Regions from separate parts of the Exiguobacterium sp. UBA5002 genome, predicted to be linked through region 2. Evidence: riboswitches for the same ligand, from Rfam matches in the RefSeq annotation. Region 2 holds a riboswitch; each other region holds the start of a gene.
The links. Region 2 has a riboswitch for thiamine pyrophosphate ahead of B4C70_RS02460 (ECF transporter S component). Riboswitches for the same ligand answer to the same signal wherever they lie in the genome.
Positions count from the first base shown of each region.

Region 1 (5,874 bases), on a different contig from region 2:
GACACCTAAACCGTCACCATCATCAGGCGGACTCTTCATTCATCCAACTGCTGGTGCTGTGACACAAGGGTATGGTTCTGCAGGCGGAGAAAATGGTTATACGTTCCATAACGGGATTGACTTCGGTGGTCCAGTTGGCACGCCAATCGTGGCAGCTGCAACTGGTACAGTCATTACAGCATCAGGTGGCGGACCTTACGGAAATCACATCATGATCGCTCACCAATTGAACGGGAAGACATATACGACAGTCTATGCACATATGAGTTCATTGAACGCTAGTGCAGGTCAACGTGTCAGCCAAGGTCAACAAATCGGTACACGTGGTAGCACAGGAAACTCAACAGGTCCACACTTACACTTCGAAATTCACGTTGGTGGATACAGCTACAGTGCAACAGGTCCAGCTAACTCAGTCAATCCAATGTCGATGTTTTAATCGTAAAGAATCGTTGCATATGCAACGGTTCTTTTTTTGTCATTTTCAAAAAACAAATCATATATTACAAAAAATCGTTTTCATTTGAAATGTAAATGAAATTTTTTTGAAACGATTACGGTGCTATAATCTATTTCAGATATGAGAGAAACTTGAATACTATAATAAAATATGAAAAAAACATAAGTGAGGAAAACGATATATGCTAAAAAAACTAATTTCTACCATTGTTTTAGGAGCATTACTTATAACAGGAACGCAACCGATCGCAGCAGCGACCATTAAAGAAAAAAAGGCTGAAAATGCCGCTGAACAACGTAAACTTGAAAAAGCGATCAAAAAACAAGAAGCTAAAATCTCAAAAGAGCAACGTCAAATCAATCAAATTGACGCAGCAATCAACGAAAAGATTTTCCAAGTCTCTGAAAAAAATAAACAAATCGAACAGTTGAACGTTCGAATCGATGAGTTAAAGGTAGACATCGTCCGTTACGAAGAAATGTTACAGAAACAGGAAGAACTACTCGGTGATCGTTTGCGTGTTTTCCAAGAGAACGATGGAAACTCGATTAAATGGGAAGAAGTCATTTTTGGATCGAAGGATTTAGGTGATTTATTCAGCCGTGTCATGGCGGGGAAAAAAATCGCTGAGCAAGACGATAAAATGATTTCGGATTACATCGCAACGCAACAAAAATTAGCAGAAGCAAAACAAACGCTCGTTGAGAAAAAAGCGGAGCAAATGCAAGAAAAGAAAGTATTGCTTGAACAAAAGAAAGCGTTAAAGCTTCAAATGAAAGAACGTAGTGCCACGCTGAAGAAATTACGAAAAGGGAAGACGAAGTTCACGACAGAACTGTTAGACGCAAAAGAACTTCAAGCGACTCTCGAAGCGCAAGAACGTGCAATTGCGGCAGCGAAGGCAGCTGCTAAAGCAGCGGCTGAAAAAGCAGCAGCGGAGAAAGCGGCAGCCGAAAAAGCCGCTAAAGCGAATGCTCAAGCAGCAAAACAAGCAGGTAAGAGTTCGGAATCAACTGATTCTGTTGTCCCGCCGGTTGTTTCGAGTGGAGGGAAATTCGTTCGACCATCTTCTGGTGGAGTGTCACAAGGATTCGGACCAGCAAGCGGCGCGAACGGTTATACGTTCCACAACGGTGTTGATTTCAGTGGTTCGGTCGGATCTCCAATCGTCGCTGCAGCAGCTGGAACGGTCATTACAGCATCAGGTGGTGGACCTTACGGCAATCATGTCATGATTTCTCACTTCCTAGATGGACAAGTGTACACGACTGTCTACGCACATATGAGTTCATTATCGGTTCGTGCAGGACAAACGGTCTCTCAAGGTCAGCAAGTCGGGACACTTGGTAGTACAGGGAATTCAACAGGACCACACTTACATTTCGAACTACATGTCGGAGGCTATCAATACAGTGCCTCTTCTCCTCTAAATGCAGTCAATCCATTAGCATATCTGTAATCAAAACGGGCTTCGGCTCGTTTTTTTTTCTTCTCTATGCTACAGTTAAGGCGAAACGAATACTTGAGCAACTAGGGGAGCTGGAGGAATCCGGCTGAGAGGAAAACCAATCTGTTTTCGACCCTATTACCTGAACTGGATAATACCAGCGTAGGAAAGTTGAGCCGAACGGATACCGGAATGCGTGTATAACGCTTTCGTATAGCGTCGACTGCTTTTTTACAGCGGTCGACGCTTTTTTTTGTCGGTCACGACTCCCTTACATTGCTCGATGGGAAGGTGAAAAGAACATGAAACATGTACTGACGATTGCAGGATCCGACTCCGGTGGTGGAGCTGGGATTCAAGCAGATTTAAAAACCTTTTCGGCTTTAGGGGTTTATGGAATGAGCGTCCTGACAGCCGTCACGGCGCAAAATACGTTGGGTGTTCAAGCGGTGGAAGAGTTGTCCCCAGAAATCGTAGATGCCCAGTTAACGTCGATTTTTTCAGACATTCGTGTCGATGCGATCAAAATCGGGATGGTCTCGAATGCGCAGACGATTCGTGTCATTGCTACACATCTCCGCAAACAGACAGTTCCTATCATATTAGATCCCGTCATGGTCGCTAAAGGTGGTCATGTCCTATTGCGGACGGAAGCTGAACAAGCATTGATTTCAGAACTTCTGCCGCTTGCGACACTCGTCACACCGAATTTACCGGAAGCGGAGCGGTTAACAGGACGATCAGTGACCAATCTAGAGGAAATGCGACTGGCGATGCATCAATTGGCTACACAGACAGGGGCAGTATTACTAAAAGGTGGACATCTCTCAGGAGCTGCGACGGATTTGTTGTTTGATGGGGAAGTGGAACACCGCTTCACATCGGAACGGTTAGACAATCAACATACTCATGGAACTGGTTGTACCTTATCTGCGGCGATTGCGGCGCGGATGGCGCTTGGAGAAGATTTAACAGATAGTGTAAGACAGGCAAAGAGCTATGTCACGGAGGCAATTCGTCATGGATTTGCCCTCGGACAAGGTATTGGACCGACACATCATTTTCACTCACTTTGGAGGGATACACATGTTTACGACCATTCTTGAACACAAACCACTCATTCACCATCTGACGAACACGGTGACGATCAACGACTGCGCAAACGTCACACTCGCTGTTGGAGCATCACCCGTCATGGCGGAAGACATTCGTGAAGTAGAAGAGATGGTTAGACTCGCACAAGCTCTTGTCTTAAACATTGGTACGATTGATGCAGACATGCAAGCAGCTCAACGACTCGCAGCACGTGAAGCGGGACGTTTGAATGTCCCAATCGTTCTTGATCCAGTTGGAGCAGGGGCAACGACATTACGTACTGCCTTTTCTAAAGAACTCATTGATCTCGGGTGTACGGTCATTAAAGGAAATGCTTCTGAAATCAAGACGTTACTTGGGGAAGATGGGCGAACTAAGGGAGTCGATGCTGCGGGAGATGCAATGATGGATCGAGAAAGCATTCGTGCATTCGCTCGCAAACACCAATCTGTCCTCGTCGTGACAGGTCCGAACGACTACATCACGGATGGAACGCGTGAAATGGAATTACATGTAGGAACACCACGTTTGGGAGACATCACGGGTACGGGCTGCATGACGGCCTCCTTGATTGCGAGCTTCCTCGGTGCAGGATATACGGCATTTGAGGCGGCTGTCCACGGGACATTCGTCATGGGAAAAGCAGGAGAACAAGCAGCCTCCGCGCAAGGTCTTGGTGATTTTAAACGAGAGTTGTTCAATGCCATCAGCCTCATGACGGTGCAAGATCTGGTGGAGGTGACAGAACGTGTCAATTGATTACTCCATCTATGCAGTGACGGATCGTCGGTACCATCCTGGAGTCGCGATCGAGACGGTCGTTGAGGAAGCTGTTTTAGGTGGTGCGACGATCGTGCAATTACGGGAAAAAACAGCACAAGGAAAGGAATTCTACGATCAGGCAGTTCGGTTGAAAACACTCACGGATCGCTACGACGTTCCTTTGATCATCAATGACCGGATCGATATCGCATTACTCGTCGGAGCTGGTTTGCATATCGGACAAGAAGACATTCCTTTAATCGCAGCACGTCGCCTTTTACCAGATGCCGTGATCGGTGTGTCAGTAGCAACCGTTGCACAAGCGATTGAAGCAGAACGGGACGGAGCATCTTATTTAGGCGTGGGGTCTCTATTTGCGACGTCATCCAAAGCGGACGCTGATTCCATGTCGCACACGATGCTTCAGGCAATTCGAGAAGCCGTACGATTACCTCTAATCGGTATTGGTGGAATCACAGCAACGAATGTCTCTTCTCTGCCTATCCCGCTAGAAGGGTATGCCGTCATCTCAGAAATTTTCGCTAAAGAAGATCGGCAACTCGCTGCGCAGCAAATGACAGATGCTGTGCGAGAATGGCATCAATCACTTCAGAACAGGGTATAATCCGTTCAGAGGTGATTGTATTGAAATGGCAGACGATCCGTTTTCGCGGCTATTGGATTCGATATCGGTTAGAACCACAAATCATTCGAGTCGATAATCAGGGAATCTACCATCTAGGAAAAGTCTTATTTCCGCGTCCTAATCGTATATCTTATGAGATGGGTCTTTTATTGAAAGAAAAGTATGAAAGACGCTACAAACGTCCGTTGTATATTAAAACGAGCTCGATTGCGACGGAAATTTGGGGACATACTCATTTAGATATCTATTACCGGGCACTTCTTCATCTACCGATTCCGACGCGACTTCGTCAACGTTATACGAATCGATTAGAAAGCACGAAAGTCATTGACATCGGCGTACGCGCTGTCGATCAAAATCGAATTGTCTGGGATATCGGAGATTACGTAGGAGGATGGTTCGTGTTTTGGCTCATTCGCAGACGAATGCGCTGAACTTGCAATGTCCCGTTTCTCATGGTGCAATATAGGTAGAAACGAGGTGACGGACATGGACATTCCCCGTTGTGAAACGATTGCGATTGATGAACAACGCGCGTCTGAAATCGGAAAGCTATTTAAGATTCTTTCGGATGCGACACGACTGCGAATCGTTTATGCGCTGACGATCGAAGAAGAACTATGCGTTTGTGATGTCTCGGCTTCTGTCGACTGTTCGATTGCGACAGCGTCGCATCATCTTCGATCTTTGTTGAAACAAGGACTCGTCAAGTTTCGAAAAGACGGTAAAGTCGTCTATTATTCCTTGGATGACCATCATGTGTCATCGCTTGTACATATGGCGATGGAACATGTACAAGAGGGAAAAGCAATGCCTGAATGAGTCTTTAGAATAAACGAAAAGCGCAGCTATAGCTGCGCTTTTCGTTTATTCTAAAGACGATTGTTCTGATCCTTTTGGAGCGAAGCGGTGGAAGAAAAAGACCGTGGCACTAATCAATAAAAAGGACAGGATGGAGAGAGCGAGACACATCCATTTATATGTAGCGATTAAAGAATCTGATTGTTGTAATTTGGCTTGAAGCGTTTTATACAAATCATCTTTCACACGGGATAAGTCTTCGAGAATCGTTTGGGTCGTCTGAGTCGACTGTCTAGCAAGACGTTTTGCGGCTGTTGGACTTTGACGTTCATAGACAACAAACACGCGTTCAATTTCGGACTCCCAGACATTGTTGCGGCGAAGAAGATCTTTAATCGTCCCTGGAGTAGTCGACGATTGGTTCAGACTATTACGCAAATCATGGATTTTGGACGTTGAAAAGTAATATTGTTCGATATAACGATTATCTTCATACAATAAGAGACCACGAACCGCATTGGCACGATCTCGATTGTGTTCGACCAACTGATCTACCTGATTGATTAACGGGATATCATGATCCTTCATTTGCTCGGTCATCGTTGCAATCGTCCGATAACCGGATAACGCATAGATGATCGGGATAGAGGCGAATAAGCTGAC
Region 1 covers NZ_DGYQ01000045.1:100,975-106,848, forward strand. The annotation lists gene B4C70_RS13680 (murein hydrolase activator EnvC family protein) at 1-439, shown strand, start outside; gene B4C70_RS13685 (murein hydrolase activator EnvC family protein) at 642-1,919, shown strand; TPP riboswitch at 1,983-2,093, shown strand; gene thiD (bifunctional hydroxymethylpyrimidine kinase/phosphomethylpyrimidine kinase) at 2,210-3,013, shown strand; gene thiM (hydroxyethylthiazole kinase) at 2,994-3,761, shown strand; gene thiE (thiamine phosphate synthase) at 3,751-4,389, shown strand; gene B4C70_RS13705 (hypothetical protein) at 4,410-4,844, shown strand; gene B4C70_RS13710 (ArsR/SmtB family transcription factor) at 4,900-5,232, shown strand; gene B4C70_RS13715 (CHASE3 domain-containing protein) at 5,278-5,874, opposite strand, start outside.
Region 1: linked by a shared signal. The riboswitch ahead of thiD (bifunctional hydroxymethylpyrimidine kinase/phosphomethylpyrimidine kinase) and the one ahead of B4C70_RS02460 (ECF transporter S component) in region 2 are both predicted to bind thiamine pyrophosphate.

Region 2 (5,874 bases):
ACGCGCGGTTCGGCTTCACACCGATTGCACCAACGCTTGGCAGTGGCGATGCTCAGTTTGTACCGATGTTGTTGTCGCGCGCAACATATGAACGATCCGTCATCGCGGATGTCTTACGTCCCCTGCATTTTCTAGCCGGTCCGGTCGAGGTTGCGCCGACGGTCCGTCAAGCGGCGCAACAAGCACCGCGTCCACACCGTACGGCCTCGATGCGGCAGCTCGATCAAGATTTACGTGGCCGAATGTGTCAGTTGCTGGATTTGCCACATGTCTCGATGGCCGTCGGCAGCGGTACGCTCGCCAATGATATTGTCGCGCAACAACTCACTGGACATGGATTGATCCTGAACGGCGGCGAGTTCGGTCAACGCTTGATTGATCACGCGGCACGTGCCGGCAAGTCCTTTGATGTCCATACGCTTCCCCCCGGTCACCCGATCGACTTGAAGCAACTCGCTCATCAATTGAGGCAAACGGCATACAACTGGATCTGGTTGACGCATTGTGAGACGTCAACGGGTGTTCTCTATGATCTTGATGCAGTAAAAGTGCTGTTAGATGAACGAACTGCACTCGTCGTCGATGCGATCAGCGCTGTTGGAACCGGACATTTCTCATACGATGGCTGCACTTTCGTCACGACTGTTTCCGGGAAAGCGATTGGTGGTTTACCGGGTCTTGCGTTCATTGGTCACGCAGATCGCGTCCTACCTTCTCTCTGTATTCCCCGTTATCTGGATTTAGGACTCTACGCAGAAGGGGTTGCCTTTTCCGGCTCGTCGAACCTGTTGCTTGCCTGTCAGGCAGCGCTTGATGCCCTCGATCTTAATCAAGCAGCAATCAAGATGACCTATCTCGAACAAGCCGTCCGCGCAACTGGATTACAACTCCTCGCACAACAAGAAGCACAAGCGCCGGGAATACTGACGATCGTTCATCCGTCCGCAACTGATTTAGGCGACGCTCTGCGTATTCAGGGGTATCACGTCCAGTACGAAAGCGACTATCTCGTTTACAATCAGTGGCTTCAAATTTCGACGATGGGACAGACGACGATGCGACAAATTGAACGTCTCGTTCGTGTTTTAGTTCGTGAAAATGAACGAATCACCATAAAGAATGAAAAAAATGAAAGACCTCTCAACCCTTGATTTCAAGCGGTTTGGAGGTCTTTCGACTTCGAAAAGATAAAAAAGAGGTTTATGGATTTAAAACATAGGGGTATAAACTCATTAGCACCGCATCAAACCGGTGACTTACTCACACATGTTTCTCAATATCAGCGTAATGACCTGGGAGAGAAATGCAAAGTCACGAAAGCGTCAGATTCATGAGAGTCTGAAACCGATTGTCTTAGCATGATTCATATTGTTCAGGATTCGTCCTGCTCCTACATTCATTACCTTTTGAGGGCTATACCAAATTCAAGGGGGAAATGAACATGTCAGTTAATTTAACAGCCGAAAAACGCGAGGTACGTCCACGCTCACTCCGTAAACAATTGCGTCATGAAGGAAAAGCTCTTGGCGTCGTGTATGGTTACAAAGTGGAAAGTACACCAATCGCGTTTGAAGAAAAAGAATTGCTTAAAATCGTCCGAGAAAACGGTGAAAACGTCTTGATTTCACTCAAACTCGATGGTAAAAATATTAACGTCTTGATCAATCGCCGTGATATGGATGTCTTCACCCCAACAGTCGATCACGTTGAATTCATCGCCGTGAAAATGGATGAAGAAACAGAAGTCGAAGCAGACGTTGTACTCGTTGGCGAAGCAGCCGGTGCAAAAGTTGGTGGCTTCCTATCACAAACACTCTTTAAAGTAACAGTCGCCGCTACACCAGATAAATTACCAGAGAACGTCGAAGTCGACGTCACGAACCTCGAAATCGGCGATTCGATTTCTGTAGCCGATCTTCCAGAACAAAAAGATTTCCGCATCGTTACAGAAGGCGATATTCAAGTCGCAGCTGTCGTCGAATCGACACTCGAGCAGGATCTTGAAGAAATCGAGGAAGCAGAGGCACAAGCAGAAGCTGGCGAAGACAACGAAGCGGAAGCAACAGAAGCGTCTTCAGAAGAAACAGCTGAAGAGAACGAAGACAATAAATAAGTCGTTTAACGATACGCCCTTTGCGGCGTATCGTTTTTTTGTGTCTTGACAACAGGCGCTGGATTGCCTAAAGTGAACAGCGTATCACCTATTACCATATCCACTAGGGGAGCCCAATTGGCTGAGACGATTCACTTCGGACCCTTCGAACCTGATCTAGTTCATACTAGCGTAGGAAAGTGGAGCGATCACATCCAATGACTCCTGCTGCGCGCAGTTTTTCTGAGGACCGCTCTCTTTTTTACGGAGGGCGGTCTTTTTTGGCGTCTCCCCCATTCAAAGGAGGACGTATCTAATGCAACACTGGAAAATGAAAGAAATCATGGTCATGATGATGCTCGCCGTCGCTTGCGGCGTCATCTATCTTGGTTGGTCAACACTCTGGTTACCAATCTCAGCGATCTTCGGTCCTGTCGGTGCCAACTGGATGTTTGGCATCTGGATCATTGCGAGTCCGCTCGTCGCAGCAATCATTCAAAAGCCAGGTGCCGCTTTAATTGCGGAAGTCGTCGCGGCAGCCGTCGAACTGTTCACAGGTAGTCATTTTGGTTTATCCGCTCTTCTGATCGGAGTCTGCCAAGGACTTGGTGCGGAAATCGTCTTCGCGATGACGCGTTACCGTCGTTATGACACATGGACCTTGATGTTATCGGGTGTCGGAGCCGCGATTGGTAGCATCGTTTATAGTCTAATCGCGAACGGATTCGGTTACTACACAACGACGACGTTGCTTGCGACAACTGGCTTACAATTGATCAGCGGCGCATTACTCGGTGGCTTGCTTGCAGCCATTCTCGTCCGTCGCCTTGTTGCGACTGGTGTCTTGAACGGGTTTGCGGCAGGACGTGCGAAACGAGAAATCGCATGATTACTGTCGACGACCTCAGCATCCGCTATCCCGGTCAGATGAAATCGGTGCTCAATCATGTATCGCTGACGATTGAGCAAGGGACGACCCTTCTGCTCGGACGAAGTGGGAGTGGCAAGACGACATTACTTCATGCCCTTGCCGGACTGACACCGGAAACGATTGAAGTCGAACAGACTGGTACCGTTAACCGGTCCGGTTCGGTCGGAATCTTGTTTCAAAATCCAGAAGAACAGTTCTGCATGGAGACAATCGGACGCGAAATCGCTTTTAGTTTAGAAAATCGCTCGATTCCGCGCGTGGAGATGGATGAACGAATTGAACGCTTACTCGCACTCGTCGGTCTCCCCCTCCCCTTCTCGACACCGATCGCGAGTCTATCCGGTGGAATGAAACAGCGTCTCGCGCTCGCAGCGGTCCTAGCACTTGAGCCGACGATCTTATTACTCGATGAACCAACGGCTCAGATTGATCCAATCGGACAACATGAGCTGATGGCGTTGATTTTTCGAATTCAAAAAGAACACGATTTAACGATCGTCTTGATCGAACACCAACTTGATGTCTGTTTGCCGTACGTCGACCAGGTCGTCTTACTTGAGGACGGATCGATTACTGCGACAGCAGATCCACGGGATCTGTTCCCGCAGGATTACAAAGAGCTTCAAACGAAAGGTATTGCCGTTCCCTCTTTGTATCCGTATACGTTAGAGACGTTACCCATAGATGGACCGCAAGCGGCGCGACTTCATGTGCCTTCCCCCGTCGCTACAGCTGGTCGCTCTTTGTTACACGTCGCTGCATTATCGACGAAAGCACCATATCCGCTGACCGATGCGACATTTTCCCTGCAGACAGGAGAATGGGTGATGCTGCTTGGGGCAAATGGATCCGGGAAAAGTACACTGCTTGCGACACTCGGGCGGTTGCTTCCCAATCGTGGAACGTATCAGCTCCAGGGGCGACCGGTTCATCGTTACTCCCGGCGTCGCTTTTATGAGCACGTTGGCTATGTCTTTCAACAACCGGATCTGCAGTTTCTTAAGCTGACGGTCGAAGCGGAAATCGACTGGAGCCACCGGGCAGCGACGAACGTTAAGCGCGCGGCGTTGCTCGAACGGCTGGAACTGACATCTGTCAAACAGCAGTCACCCCTTGCTCTTAGTACGGGGCAACAACGACGGCTCAGCGTCGCAACGATGCTCGGACAAACGAAAGACTTATTGTTGCTCGATGAACCGACCTTCGGACAAGATGGATTGACGACACGACGCTTAATGGAACAGTTACAGATGGAACAACAGAACGGTACGACACTCGTCATGGCGACGCATGATATGGAGCTCGTCGCCCGGTATGCGGATCGTGTCCTCGTCATGGAGCAAGGACGGATTGCTTTTGACGGTCGCCCAAGCGAGTTATTCGCTAACGTTCCATTACTCGAGCGCTGTCAGCTACAACGTCCACTTTCGTACCAATTCCAGGAGGTGAAACGTGATGCAAACGAACGTGTCCCCGTTCGCTAAACTCAATCCCGTCATCAAGGGAAGCGGATTGTTTTTGATCATGTTTGCCTTGATTGCAACGAATGACTGGGTCAAAACGTTAGTATTCCTGAGTTTTGCTATCGCACTGCTACTCCTCTCCGGATGGGGTCCTTTTGATTTCTTGAAGCGACTTGCGCCGTATAGTCTATTATTCTTATTGACGTTCTGGATGATGGCGGCTTTCGGCAAAGGAACGAATATTCTTTGGTCGTTTGGTTGGTTTCATGTCACGTCGGAAAGCGTCGCGCACGGCTGGTTACTTGCCTTGCGGATGGCCACGTTCGTCTGCTTGAGCCTCGCTTTCGTCACGACGACCGACGCGACCCGTTTCGTAATGAGCTTGATCCATCAGGCGAAGTTATCGCCCCGCTTTGCTTACGGATTCCTTGCCGGGATTCGCTTTCTGCCGCAACTGGTCGAAGAAGTCCGCGTTTTGCGGCAAGTCCGGATGATTCGCAATGTGCACAGTCGCTTTCCTGGTGATGGATTTCTTTCAATTGGCTTGCCGCTCTTCTCACGATCGATCCAGCGGGCAGAACGGATGGCGATTGCTCTCGAAGCCCGTCACTTTTCAGCAGAGCGAACGTATTACGAGGTACCGGTCGTTCAGCGTCAGGATATTATTTATCTCGTGGTCATTCTCCTATTCATCAGTCTTGTCTTTTGGCTATGATTACCGTCACCCGTATCCGGGTACACTCTAGCAAGACAGATTGAAGGAGAACGACATGAAACGTATCCTCTTGATTGGTGCAGGTCACGCTCACCTGCATTGCATTACACACGGACCAACAGAAGACGTCGAGTGGCTGGTCCTGAACGCCTCGACGTACCAATATTACTCGGGCATGTACTCTGGGCTTGCTGACGGAACATACGACATGGATGAGATCCGTATCGACGTCGCCGTCTTATGTCGCGCTTATGATAAACCATTCATCGAGGAGACCGTCATCAAAATCGACCCCGTTGAAAAAGTCGTCTTCGGTGCATCCGGCAGACACTATACTTATGACGTCGTCTCGACAAATATCGGCTCGTTCGACTGGTCGGAAGATACGACGCGATTATCGATTAAACCGAACTACCGGTTACCGGATACATTAAAGCGACTGCAACAAGCAAAGCGTCCGGTCGTGATTGGGAGCGGAGCAGCTGCCGTCGAGGTGGCGGCGTCCTTGAAAGCGGCGGGTGTACCGATCACATTGATCACGGATCCAGATATCCTTTCTCGTCATCCGGCAGCGGAAGCCATTACGAGACGGTTAAAAGAACTCGAAGTGTACTGGATCCGGGAACGTCCTATAGATGACGAACTACCATTCCGCTTTATGCATCATCCACCA
Region 2 covers NZ_DGYQ01000013.1:57,675-63,548, reverse strand. The annotation lists gene B4C70_RS02470 (GNAT family N-acetyltransferase) at 1-1,151, shown strand, start outside; gene B4C70_RS02465 (50S ribosomal protein L25/general stress protein Ctc) at 1,442-2,113, shown strand; TPP riboswitch at 2,209-2,308, shown strand; gene B4C70_RS02460 (ECF transporter S component) at 2,409-2,981, shown strand; gene B4C70_RS02455 (ABC transporter ATP-binding protein) at 2,978-4,507, shown strand; gene B4C70_RS02450 (energy-coupling factor transporter transmembrane component T family protein) at 4,479-5,201, shown strand; gene B4C70_RS02445 (NAD(P)/FAD-dependent oxidoreductase) at 5,257-5,874, shown strand, end outside.

Region 3 (5,874 bases), on a different contig from region 2:
GATTTCACTCGGCGGAATCATCGGAACAGGCTTATTTTTAGGGTCAGGATTAACGATTTCACAAGCAGGACCTCTCGGGGCGGTCCTCAGTTACATCGTGGGTGGGACCATCATGTATCTGACGATGTTATGTCTAGGAGAATTAGCGGTCTATCTGCCGGTCTCGGGGTCATTTCAGACCTATACGACCCGCTTCATCGGACCAGGGGTCGGCTTTGCCGTCGGTTGGATTTATTGGCTCGGCTGGGCCGTGACGGTGGCACTCGAAATTACAGCTGCCGGCAGTTTGATGGACCGCTGGTTTCCGAACGTACCCGTTGTCGTCTGGTGTACCGTCTTTACGGTCTTACTGTTCGGTCTGAATGCCGTCTCCGCCAAAGCATTCGGTGAAGCTGAATTCTGGTTCTCGAGTTTGAAGGTCCTCGCGATCCTGTTCTTCATCATTCTAGGTGGCGCTGCTTGGTTCGGCTGGTTACCGATGGAAGCAGATCGTCCGACATCGTTATTTGCGAATTTTACGGCAAGCGGTTGGTTTCCAAACGGGATTCTCGGTGTCTTGACGACGATGATTGCCGTCAACTTCGCCTTCCAAGGAACGGAATTGATCGGTGTTGCGGCTGGGGAGTCCGACACGCCCGAAAAATCGATTCCAAAAGCCATCCGCAATACAGTCTGGCGGACGTTCATCTTCTTCGTCTTATCGATTACGATCGTTGGTGCATTAATTCCGTATGAAACAGCTGGCGGAGTCAGCAGTCCGTTCATCATGGTCTTTGATGCGATCGGTATTCCGTACGCTGCTGATTTGATGAACATCGTCGTCTTGACGGCACTATTGTCCGTCGGAAACTCCGGATTATATGCGACGACTCGGATGTTATGGGCAATGGCGCAAGAAGGGATGATTTCAAAGAAATTATCTTACGTCAATGCACGTGGTGTGCCGATGCGGGCGTTGCTCTTTACGATGATGTTCGCGATGTTATCGCTTCTGACCGCATTTTTTGCAGAAGATACCGTCTTCATTTGGCTCTTGTCCTTAGCCGGACTCGGGGCTCAAGTCGGCTGGATTTCAATCTCTGCTTCGCAGCTTGCATTTCGTCGTCAGTTCGTCCGAAACGGACACGATGTATCCGAACTGAAATTCAAGACACCACTCTATCCGGTGTTACCACTGATTTCGTTGACACTTAACGTCGTCGTCCTCGTCAGTCTTGCGTTTCAAGCGGATCAACGAATCGCTCTATACATCGGTGTTCCTTTCTTCCTTGTCATGTGGGGAAGTTATCATCTCTTCGTCAAAGGAAAACATCTATCCGCTCAAAGCGACATCCGTGTCGCCCCTTCTCAATTCGAAGAATAATTTCATCTAAAAAGAGGCCGCGGAGTCATCCACGGCCTCTTTCCTATGATTGTGCTATTCCTTAAGCGTCCGCATCATCAATAGTTCTCCTTGATGGAGCTCTACCTTCGCTTCTGACGCACACCATTCATTACTGACGGTCAAGGAACCTCCGACCGGTACTGGATGTGCATCAAGTGGATATTTGACTCCGGATAAGCTTAAAGTCGATGGTACGAGTGGAATGAACGAAAGATAATGATAGCTCCCTGCTTCGACTGCATACGTTCCCTCAGCCAAGTATCGTACCTCTTCTCGTTTCGTCACGAGTCGTGCCTCTGGGTATCGCTTCAATAGATATACATTTTGGACGGTCATGTCGAGCCGCCCACCTGTCGCCCCGATAATGAAGGTATCCTCAAACTGTTTCTTCTCTGAGACTGTACGAAGTGCCAGTTCGAGATCCGTTTCATCTTTCTCGGCCGGATGAACGATTGCCCCTTCTGGTACATAACCAAGAGAATCAAAATCACCAATCTTCAGGTCGCATGTCAGCCCAAACGATTCAATCGTCTGAACACCACCGTCGACACCAACGATAAAGTCACCTGGCTGACAAAACGTCCGTAAATCCGGCGCTTCTTCTCGCGGACCGGCACAGACGAGAATCGCCCGCATCTCAGACACCTCGTGCCGAATAACGGAGTAAGCGTGGCGCAGTCGTAAATAAAAGACCCGCAACGACACCACAAAGAACGTAAGACGGTACCATGTATGTCGCGTTATAAATCAATGAATACGGTACGACTGGACCTTCGGCATACTCAGCAAAAAAGACGATTCCACTGATGACATGACAGATATAACGGAGTCCTGCGCCTAATAACGTCGCCAGGAGAACGAACGCCATCAAGCTTTTCTTTTGTCCATTGCGCGCAGCTAGTCTGACTTGACGCGCGAACAGACCACTTAATCCGACGACACCATACGCAATCGTATAGTCAAGCATCGGTTGAACAATCGTCAAGACTTGTGGAGCGAACATCAATTGAATCGTACCCACAAGCGCTCCCGTGACGACCCCTCCGACGACACCGTGGCGAAATGCCATGACGAAGATCGGTAACATCGCTAAGCTGATTGAGCCTCCTTGTGGCATTTTGAATGGAATCAGTAAATCAAAGACGACTCCGAGACTGGCGAAGATGGCAATTTCCATCATCACTTGTAACCGTTTCATGCTATTTTCCTCCTTCATTGTACGAGAGGACGCAAAAAGGCAGTACGACGAACGCCGTACTGCCTGCGTGCGCCACATCCCTACGTCCGTTTGAACGGAACAGGTTCGAAGGGTTAAAGTCTAAAAGACTCCTCTCAGCCGCTTTTCAAGCGACACCCCTTGCGGTCATCATATTTCGTTTTCTCGTTCTTATTATACGGCAGCCCCTTGACGAATGCTAGTGATCGCTTCCGCATAATCTGGTGCATTGTAGATTGCTGATCCTGCGACGAGAACGTTCGCACCGTTATCGATGCAAAGCTTTGCCGTTTCCGGATTGACGCCACCGTCAATCTCGATTTCAAATGTCAGACCACGATCTGCTTTCATTTGTGCAAGTGCTGCGAGTTTCGGCATGACACGCTCGATGAAGGCTTGTCCACCGAAGCCCGGATTGACCGTCATCAATAAAACCATATCGACATCCTCAAGGACGTGTTCAATCGTTGATAATGGCGTATGGGGATTCAAGACGACTCCTGCCTTTGCGCCCGCTGCTTTGATTTGTTGCAAGACACGATGGACATGATTCGTCGCTTCGACGTGGAACGTCACGATGTCCGCCCCTGCTTTGACGAAATCCTCGACGAAACGTTCTGGCTGGTCGATCATCAAATGGACATCGAGAATCATATCCGTCTTTTGACGTAAGCTGCTAAGCACAGGTAATCCAAATGAGATGTTCGGTACGAACTGACCGTCCATGACATCAAAATGGATATAGTCCGCGCCTGCTGCTTCGACTGCTTTAACATCGCGTTCGAGATTCGCAAAATCTGCTGATAAGATAGATGGTGCAATTTTAATCATCTTCAATACCTCCGGGCTCGATTCTTGATTTCGTCTATAAACATACCATAGTTCTCATAACGAGAGGACATGATTTCTTGGGCTTCGACGGCTTCCTTGACGGCACAACCGGGTTCATTCAAATGCAAGCAACCTCGGTATTTGCAATCATCTTGTACAGCCACGAATTCAGGGAAACTCCACCGTACATCCTCGATTTCCATATCATACGGAAAATCGAGGTTCGAGAAACCTGGCGTATCGGCAATCAATCCTTCGGCAAGCGGCATCAATGTGACGTGGCGCGTCGTATGACGTCCGCGTCCGAGTGATTTCGAGATCGCACTTGTTTCTAAATCAAGAGAGGGTTCCAGTGCATTGAGCAATGAACTTTTCCCGACACCGGATTGTCCGGCGAGAACGCTCGTTTTTCCAGCAAGTAACGGACGGACTTGCTCAACACCTGCCAACGTCTCACTTGATGTCTCGATGACCGTATACCCAATCTTCCGGTAAGCGGCAATCGCCTCTCGGACAGCCGGTCCTTTAACATCGTCCAGCAAATCCATCTTCGTCAACAGGATGACGGGTTGAATTTCCTTCGCTTCGATCAAAACGAGAAATCGGTCGAGCAAGTGCGCTGAAAAATCAGGTTCTGCCGCCGAGACGACGAGCAATGCCTGGTCGATATTCGCGACTGGAGGGCGTACTAAAAAGTTGTCCCGCTCCTTCACTTCGAGAATATATCCCGTCTCACTTTCGATATGAAGAACGACTTCGTCTCCGACAACTGGACTGATGCCGCGTTTTCGGAAATTCCCTCTTGCCCGTGAACGGACCTCTCCTTCTGGTGTCATGACATCATAAAAGCCACCCTGCAGACGTATGATCGTTCCTTCTCGATTCTCTTCGATGCGTTGTTCCGTCATCCTATGCACTCCTTTTTCATCACATTCATTGTGCGTCTTTTGCTTGATTGTACGTGATGGTTTTTGAACGATACACCGTATCGTCTTTATAGATCGTAATTTTTCCTTCTTCTCCTGGATCAATCGTCACCGGCACGTCGAATGTCTCATCTTGATCAATCGATTCCTCGATGACGGTCCGCTTCCCTTTCGCGTCTTCCGTCTCAATCCGGATGACTTGTTTCGGTGGTTCCTCGTCCTCGTTCTCGCTGACCGCATCATAGACGACCTTTTCAGGGAACGTTGCCGTCACCGTTTTTTCTTCCTCACCTTTTGAGATGAACACAGTCACGGAGTCGTTCGGTTCGACTTGTGCTCCTGCTTGCGGGAATTGACGGATGACTTGATCGAGCTTGACGTCACTTGAAAATTCTTGTTCAAACGTGCCGTCGAGACCCATTTCATCGAGATACGCTTTTGCTTCATCACTCGATAAGTTCGTCAAATCTTTCAATTCAAAGGACGAAGTTCCTTCTGAGACAGTGATTGTAATCGTCTGTTCTTTTGCGATCACTTCCGTTCCAGCAGAAATTGACTGTCGAATCACATTTCCTCGCGCGATTTCATCCGACTTCTCTCGCTCGACTTCGACTTTTGCGAATCCTGCTTCTTTTAGCGTTGCAATTGCTTCTTTTTCAGCTTCATCCGTCACATCCGATACCTCAACCGGAGCGCTACCAGTAGAAACGACCAAATTGACTGTCGAGCCCTTCTTGACCTGTGCTTTTTCACGAGGCGTTTGACTGATGACATCGCCTTCTTCGACCGTATCGCTACTCCGTTCCGTTGTCTCGACGACAAATCCAAGTTTCTCAAGCTTCGTTTCCGCATCGTCTCCATCCGTCTTGACGACAGATGGTACGGTGACCGTTGGATCCGGCCACATCGCGAACGTCGTAGCCGCCCCACCCAGTAAAAGGAGTAACAAGAGGATGATCCACCAGCGTTTTTTCTTTTTCTTTTCCGGTGTTTTCGGTTGAACAGTTGCGACGGCGGGTGATTCTAGTTCCGCTTTTGATTCTTCTGGCACTTGGACAGGTGATAAAACCATTGTCTTTTCCATCTCATCCTCTTCTGCGCCACGGATGCTTTCATTTGCCCGTTCGTCAGACAACGCCGTCACCATATCTGCCTTAAACGCTGCGACGGACTGTTGACGGTCATGCGGTGCTTTTGCAAGCGCCTGCATGATACAGTTCTCGAGTGCTTGCGGCACTTTCGGATTCAAGACGGATGGGCGACGCGGTGTATCTTGCAGATGCTTTAAAGCGATCGCAACCGGTGAATCACCTTCGAACGGGACTTGTCCTGTGACGAGTTCGTATAAGACAGCACCAAGCGAATAGATATCCGACTTCTCATCCGCAAATTTACCTTTTGCTTGTTCCGGTGAAAAGTAATGGACGGACCCAAGAACGGACATCGTATGCGTCAGCGTCGCATTCGACATCGCCACAGCGATTCCGAAATCCGTTACTTTGACGGTACCATCTTCT
Region 3 covers NZ_DGYQ01000026.1:33,904-39,777, forward strand. The annotation lists gene B4C70_RS07365 (amino acid permease) at 1-1,363, shown strand, start outside; gene B4C70_RS07370 (thiamine diphosphokinase) at 1,418-2,020, opposite strand; gene thiT (energy-coupled thiamine transporter ThiT) at 2,022-2,582, opposite strand; TPP riboswitch at 2,643-2,752, opposite strand; gene rpe (ribulose-phosphate 3-epimerase) at 2,775-3,431, opposite strand; gene rsgA (ribosome small subunit-dependent GTPase A) at 3,434-4,339, opposite strand; gene pknB (Stk1 family PASTA domain-containing Ser/Thr kinase) at 4,365-5,874, opposite strand, start outside.
Region 3: linked by a shared signal. The riboswitch ahead of thiT (energy-coupled thiamine transporter ThiT) and the one ahead of B4C70_RS02460 (ECF transporter S component) in region 2 are both predicted to bind thiamine pyrophosphate.